2 regions of the Zooshikella sp. RANM57 genome follow, and region 2 is predicted to be linked to the other one. Evidence: predicted binding sites of a transcription regulator. Region 2 holds the regulator's gene; the other holds the start of a gene.
The links. The regulator FNR, encoded in region 2, switches genes on or off when oxygen is low (the NO sensors DNR and NnrR bind a similar motif). The targets are predictions, from matches to a motif close to TTGATNTANATCAA.
Positions count from the first base shown of each region.

Region 1: the regulator FNR is predicted to act here: its motif matches at 1,457-1,470, upstream of ACQ96U_RS02985 (nitrate reductase subunit alpha).

Region 1 is NZ_JBOIUB010000001.1:775,400-779,047, forward strand. It holds gene ACQ96U_RS02985 (nitrate reductase subunit alpha) at 1-1,239, opposite strand, end outside; gene ACQ96U_RS02990 (histidine kinase) at 1,673-3,508, shown strand; gene ACQ96U_RS02995 (MFS transporter) at 3,600-3,648, opposite strand, start outside.
Region 2 is NZ_JBOIUB010000003.1:267,192-270,839, forward strand. It holds gene hemN (oxygen-independent coproporphyrinogen III oxidase) at 1-1,383, shown strand; gene fnr (fumarate/nitrate reduction transcriptional regulator Fnr) at 1,499-2,260, shown strand; gene ACQ96U_RS08545 (adenine phosphoribosyltransferase) at 2,281-2,814, shown strand; gene ACQ96U_RS08550 (hypothetical protein) at 3,266-3,648, shown strand, end outside.

The DNA of each region.
Region 1 (3,648 bases), on a different contig from region 2:
ACTATTAACAGGCTCTATATTCCATTTACCTTGTTCCCCCCAGCGAAACCCTATGGAACCATTGGGCGTTACGATTTGCTGCGTATCCTGATCAATGCCTACGGTTTTCCACTCAGGATTATTGTTTTGTTCTAAATTATTCGCTAAATCTGATGCTCTTAAAAAGCGACCTTGAATCAATGCCGTTTTATTACCCTGTTGATATTCATCAAGAATCACCAACATCGGCATATCGGTATAACGTCGTATATAATCCGAAAAATAGGCGCTGGGCTGTTGTAAGTGAAATTCTTTCAAAATAACGTGACCAAAGGCCATCGCCAGGGCTGCATCAGTTCCTTGTCGAGGTGCTAACCAACTGTCAGCAAATTTCGAACATTCGGAATAATCAGACGTGATGACACAGGTTTTTGTGCCTTTATAACGAACTTCAGTAAGAAAATGGGCATCAGGTGTGCGTGTTTGAGGCACATTGGAACCCCAGACAATAATGTAGTTGGCGTTATACCAATCGGCTGCTTCAGGCACATCGGTTTGTTCACCCCAAATTTGAGGGGATGCTGGCGGTAAATCGCAATACCAGTCATAAAAACTAAGACAGTTACCGCCAATAAGCGACAGGTAGCGTGCACCAGCCGCATAAGACACCATGGACATGGCAGGAATGGGAGAAAAGCCGGTAATACGATCAGGACCATACTGTTTGGCCGTATAGACATTGGCGGCAGCAATCAGGGTATTGACTTCTTCCCAACTGGCACGTACAAATCCGCCCATGCCTCGTTGTTGCTTATAACTCTTTGCAGAATTTGGGTTTTCGACAATGCTTTGCCAGGCATTAACAGGATCAGAATGCTGGTTTAATGCATCACGCCACAGCTGTAATAATTGTTTGCGAATTTTAGGGTATTTCAAACGATTAGCGCTGTACATATACCATGAATAACTGGCCCCACGAGGGCAGCCTCGTGGTTCATGGTTTGGTAGATCAGGTCGAGTTCTGGGATAATCAGTTTGTTGTGTTTCCCACGTGACAAGGCCGTCTTTAACGTAGATTTTCCAACTACAAGATCCTGTACAGTTCACGCCATGTGTTGAACGAACCACTTTATCGTGCTGCCAACGGCGACGGTAACCATCTTCCCACTGACGACTTGCCGTGGTGGTTTCACCATGTCCATTTGCAAATGTTGATTTTTTTTGCTTGAAAAACAGTAACCTGTCTAGAAAATGGCTCATTGTGAACTCCTCAACGGCAGGCTGAAATACTTAAAATAATTTTGCGAGTAACAACTTTTTCTATGCTCAAGAAATAAGTGAGCGATAGGCGCTGTCTTCTTAATTACGTTATAAAAATATTTATTTGATAAAACTAATTTCTTTCATCATTAATTGTGGCGCTTTTTTCTCATTAGGATGCTTATTCATAAGTGTAAGGAGCAGAGCATGTGGCTAATTGATATGCATCAAAGGTTTTTTCGGGAGGATAGACAGTATAGGGGCATTTGTACTCATTAAGAGGTAGAGAAAGATGGCGAAATAGTGAGTTTTTTAAGTAATATACGGCGTTTTATCGTAGTAATATGGGAAAAGTGAAACGTTGTGGTTTTTTGGTGGTATATCCATCGTAGTAGAGTGTATATTTAATAATACTTAAGTAGGAAAAAATAAAATGCTACAGCACTTTCAAAAATCGATCACTTTTCGTATGAGTGCCATTATGACCATGTTGGTATTGTTGTCATTGGTTACGATAATTGCATCTTATTTTATTTCAGAAAGTACTGATCAAGATGCTGAAGCTGTCAATATAGCAGGATCATTACGTATGCAAAGCTATAGGTTGTTGAATGTCGTGGTACGTAATGCAGTAGTGATGCAAGTAAGACAACCTATTAATCAGTACCTAGATGATTTTAATCAAAGTTTAACGGCTCCAGCTTTATTACAAGCACTTGATGATGAAAACTCATTATTAAGTAAACAATATACTGTCGTCAAACAGCATTGGTTTGATGATATAAAAAGGCAACTTGAAAAAGAAAATTATAAGACCCCTCTACAGCTTGATAAATTACAGAATAAAGTAGAAGTATTTGTCGAAGAAATTGATCAGTTGGTTAACTTGTACCAGCATTTGGCAGAAAGGAAAATTGATACACTACGACTTATTCAAATAATTGCATTGTTTTCCATTGTGTCATTAGCCTATTTTTCAGTAAAAATTTTAAACAAGCACGTTACACGGCCTTTGCAACAATTAACATATTGTGCACGAAAGATTGGTGAGGGGGATTTTTCACAGAATATTGATTTGAATCACGACGACGAGCTTGGCTTATTAGCGAAAACCATCAATACCATGTGTATTGATATTTCGCAAATGTATAGCCATCTGGAACAACGTGTGACAGAAAAAACAGAAGCATTAAACAGGAGTAATCAAACACTGAATTTTCTTTATCAGGTTGCTTGTGATATTAATGAAAAAAGTAAAAGTCATTTTTCATTTGATTATTGGCTAGCAAGTTTGTCTGATGTTATCAATGTGGATGCAATAGATATATGTTTGAAAACCTCCGATGCACAGATACCTTATGAGCATTTTAGCACCCATTCTTCTGCTAACACTTGTCGTCCAGTCGATTGCGAGCAGTGTCTGTCTGCTGAAGGTAACTTTGTAACACCTGCCGATTGCCCTAAAATTCACTATCCATTAATAAAAGATAATAATCATTATGGTGTGTTAGTGTTTACCTTAAACGCTCACTGTGAGCTGGAAGCATGGCAGCATCAAGTGATAAAGTCATTTGCCAGTCAAGTTGCTGTAGCACTGAGTCTGAGAGGACAATTGCATCAGGAAAGGCGAATGGCATTAATGAATGAGCGAACGGTGATTGCGAGAGAGCTACATGATTCTATTGCACAGGCACTGTCTTATTTAAAGATTCAAGTGACACGTTTAAAACGCGCTTTACCTGAAGAGCAGCAACCGCCTCATATTGTGGATATTGTCACTGAATTAAGAGAAGGTATTACATCGGCCTATCAACAACTGAGAGAATTATTAACAACATTTCGTCTACAAATTCCGGAGCAGGGGTTATCGGCGGCTTTAGAACAAACTGTTAAACAAGCCATTGAACAACAGCCAAATTTCAATATTAATCTGGACTATCAAATTCACCATTTACCATTGACACCAAATGAAGAAATACATTTATTACAGCTAATACGAGAAGCTGTACAGAATGCCCTACATCACTCACAAGGCAATTGTATACGAATATCATTGGATTTAAATAATCATCAGCATATTAATATTTCGATTGTGGATAATGGAATAGGTATTAAGGATTATCCAGACAAACTCAACCATTATGGTTTAGCGATTATGCGTGAACGAAGTCGACACTTGAAGGGAGTGCTAGAAATTAAACGCTTAAAAGAGGGAGGAACAGGGGTTTTCTTTGAGTTTACACCTGACTGTTTGCAAGAAAAAAAGTAGACTTTTCATTTTTTAAATAATTGTCAGCAAAGGGGGAAAGCTTTACTGACAATATACTCTTTACTATACCCAATACGAAGGGTTATATAGATCAAGGGTTGTAAAACTCGCCGCTTTTCCGTAGGTAAAACCAGTAATTG
Region 2 (3,648 bases):
ATGGTGCAAGCGCTTGAGTGGGACAGTCAATTGATTCACCGCTACGCAGTAAACGGTCCAAGGTACACGTCGTACCCAACAGCCGTTGAATTTACTGCACCATTTTCCGAAGTAGCCTATTTAAATGCAGCTAAACAAAGTAAGCAGTTAAATACGCCTCTTTCACTTTATTTTCACATTCCATTTTGCTCTAACATTTGCTACTACTGCGCTTGCAATAAGGTTATTACGAAGCAACGTAACCAAGCGGTGAGCTATATTAAAAACCTTATCCGTGAGATGCATTTTCATGCAGAATATTTTGGTCAACGAGAGGTAACACAACTACATTGGGGCGGTGGGACACCCACTTATTTAAGCTTGGAATTAATGCAACAGTTAATGGAGAAAACTAACGATTATTTCCAACTTGTAGATGATGCGAGTGCTGATTACTCAATAGAAATAGATCCAAGAGAAGCTGACTGGGCAACAATGGGCCATTTGCGCCAGTTAGGCTTCAATCGTATCAGCCTGGGGATTCAAGATTTTAATCCCATCGTACAACAGGCTGTAAACCGTGTTCAAACTGAAGAAGAAACATTAGCGGTCATTGATGCTGCACGAACCCTAAGCTTCAAATCCATCAATGTTGATTTGATTTATGGGTTGCCTCATCAAAACACTCAAAGCTTTTTGACTAGCCTGGATAAAGTCCTTGAGCTGGCACCAAACCGTCTATCAATCTTCAATTATGCACACCTCCCTGATCGGTTTAAACCTCAACGTCGTATCAATGAAAAGGACCTCCCATCACCCGCTGAAAAACTTTCCATTCTTAAGCACACTATTGAGCACCTTATTGATGCAGGTTATGTGTATATTGGGATGGATCACTTTGCACTACCAGAAGATGAATTGACAGAAGCAAAAGTCACAGGGCAGCTCCACCGTAACTTTCAAGGTTATACCACCCATAAAGAGTGCGACCTGCTGGGTTTTGGTTGCTCTGCTATTAGCCAGATTGGTAATACCTACTGGCAAAACCTGTCAAAATTGAATGAATACAGTCAGCAAGTAAGTCAAAATGTCTTCCCATTTCAACGTGGTTTTGTTTTATCGATAGAAGATCTTCTTCGTAGAGAGGTTATCAGTCAACTGATTTGCCACTTTGAGTTAAACATTCATCAAATAGAGCAACAGTTTGAAATTGATTTTAATAACCATTTTGCTTATGAGTTAGAAGCATTACAGTCAATGGCAGATGATGGCTTGCTTATCATTAATAAGGACAGCCTACTGGTACAACCTAAAGGTCAACTACTGATTCGTAATATATGTATGGTATTTGACCAATACTTGGCTGCAAATAATGAAGCAACGCGCTTTTCAAAAGTAATATGACTCCATCTTAGTAATTCCCGTTGGAGTTTTTAGTAGTTTCCCCTACAATAGCCTCTAATCAGATACTAGCATTAAACATATATGACGACGGAAGTTGATTAGAGGCCCTCACAGCATGACGTCGAAACCTACTGTAAAACAGTTCAATCAAGTGGCCTGTAAAGAGTGTGCATTGCAACCTCTTTGCCTGCCTATCGCTTTAAATACTGAAGACATTGATTTACTTGATAAAATTATTAAGCGGGGACGACCCTTGCGAAAGGGGGAGCACCTGTTTCTTGAAGGAGATAAATTTGCCTCCATTTACGCTGTCCGCTCTGGAGCACTAAAAACCTACACCTCAACCAATGATGGTGATGAACAAATTACTGGTTTTCACTTACCTAGTGAGTTAGTAGGAATGAGTGGTGTCGACAGCGATGCCTACCCTGTTTCCGCTCAAGCTATTGAAACAACAACGGTTTGTGAAATTCCTTTTGACCGCCTAGATGAACTTGCAGAATCTTTGCCTGAACTGCGTCGTCAACTAATGCGGATCATGAGCAAAGAGATTCGTGAGGATCAGCAAATGATGCTTTTATTAAGCAAGAAAAATGCTGATGAGCGTATTGCTACTTTCCTTGTCAACCTGGCAACACGCTTTAGACGCCGCGGATACTCATCGCAGTCTTTCCGACTTCCTATGTCTCGTAATGAAATGGGAAATTATTTGGGACTTGCCGTTGAAACTGTCAGCCGTGTTTTCACCCGTTTCCAAAAAAATGGCTTAATCGTCGCTAATGGTAAAGAAGTCAAAGTTGTTGACCCCATAAACTTGTGTTCTTTAGCAGGGGGTAAACCTGTTGAAGTTAAGAAAAATGGCAGCACTGACACCTAACAATAAGTAATCCGCTTTCTATGATTTTTGACGAATATTATATTAAGTCATTAATACGCAGTGTTAATGATTGGCCAGCGCCTGGTGTTGTCTTTCGGGATGTTACTCCCATCTTCCAATCCCCCAAAGCACACAGAATGGTTATAGATAGTCTGATCCAACGCTACGTAGACACTGAAGTTACCCATATTGCAGCACTTGATGCTCGTGGTTTTTTACCTGGTGCTGTTATTGCCTACGCGCTAAACAAGCCGTTAGTTTTACTTCGCAAGCAAGGCAAGCTCCCTGCCGAAACAGAAACAGAAACCTACGACTTAGAATATGGGCAAGCCACCATCGAGGTACAACGTGGAGTGCTAAATGAAAATGACTCCGTCCTGCTCATTGATGATTTGATTGCAACGGGTGGAACTCTACTTGCTGCAGCTACACTGATAAGGCGGTTAGGTGCCCACATATATGAAGCAGCCGCTATTATTGATTTACCAGACTTAGGTGGTAGCACAAAGCTACAAGATGCCAATATTCCAACGTTTACCCTCTGCGCGTTCTAGACTTTATCAATACAGCTTTCAACCAATAGTTCATTCTGCCAGGTTAACAACCTGGCAGAAGGCTGTTTTTCTGCATTAAATAGCTAAAATGCCATCACTCAAAACAAGTTTAACGTTACTCCTTACAAATCTTCATTTCCCCGTCATACTTTTGTCTTTAAAACAACATACATGTTTGAATAATTGACACCATCATTCAAAAGAGCCATAAAAAAAATAGCCTAAGTCGATTTGTATTATTAATAACTACGGCTATTTATGCTTTTTACATGGACTAAATACACTAACTCAACAAGTTACAGTGACTTTTGTAAAAAATAGGCTAGGTTAATGGGAAAGGTAATTATAAAAACAAGTGATTACTTTCCATAAACAGCCCTACCTGTAGATTGGTCAATATTATGCATGGCTTCCTATATAGATTTTAGGGCTGCGATAAGAGAGTGAGACCATGGGAATCTGTCCAGATGAACTTCGCCACTATGTAATTAAACCCACATTAGACTACATAGATATGTGGTCCCCTTTTGCAGAAAACCTTCTACTGGGGACTGCAGCTCAAGAAAGTGGATTAGGCTTTTACTTGAAGCGTCGGAAGCAGCGCTCATTAGGCATCTACTGCATTACACCCATGATGCATAAAAATATATGGGACCGTTACTTAGTTAAACACTCTGATTTAGCGAGTAAAATTCGCGGATTAGCCAGTCAACATGAGTTTCTTGCGAACCCACATGCTGAACTTGCTACTAATTTATCCTATGCAACAGCAATAGCTTGGTTAATTTATAAACGTAATCAAAACTTCATTGAGTCTGAACCCAGTAATATTTA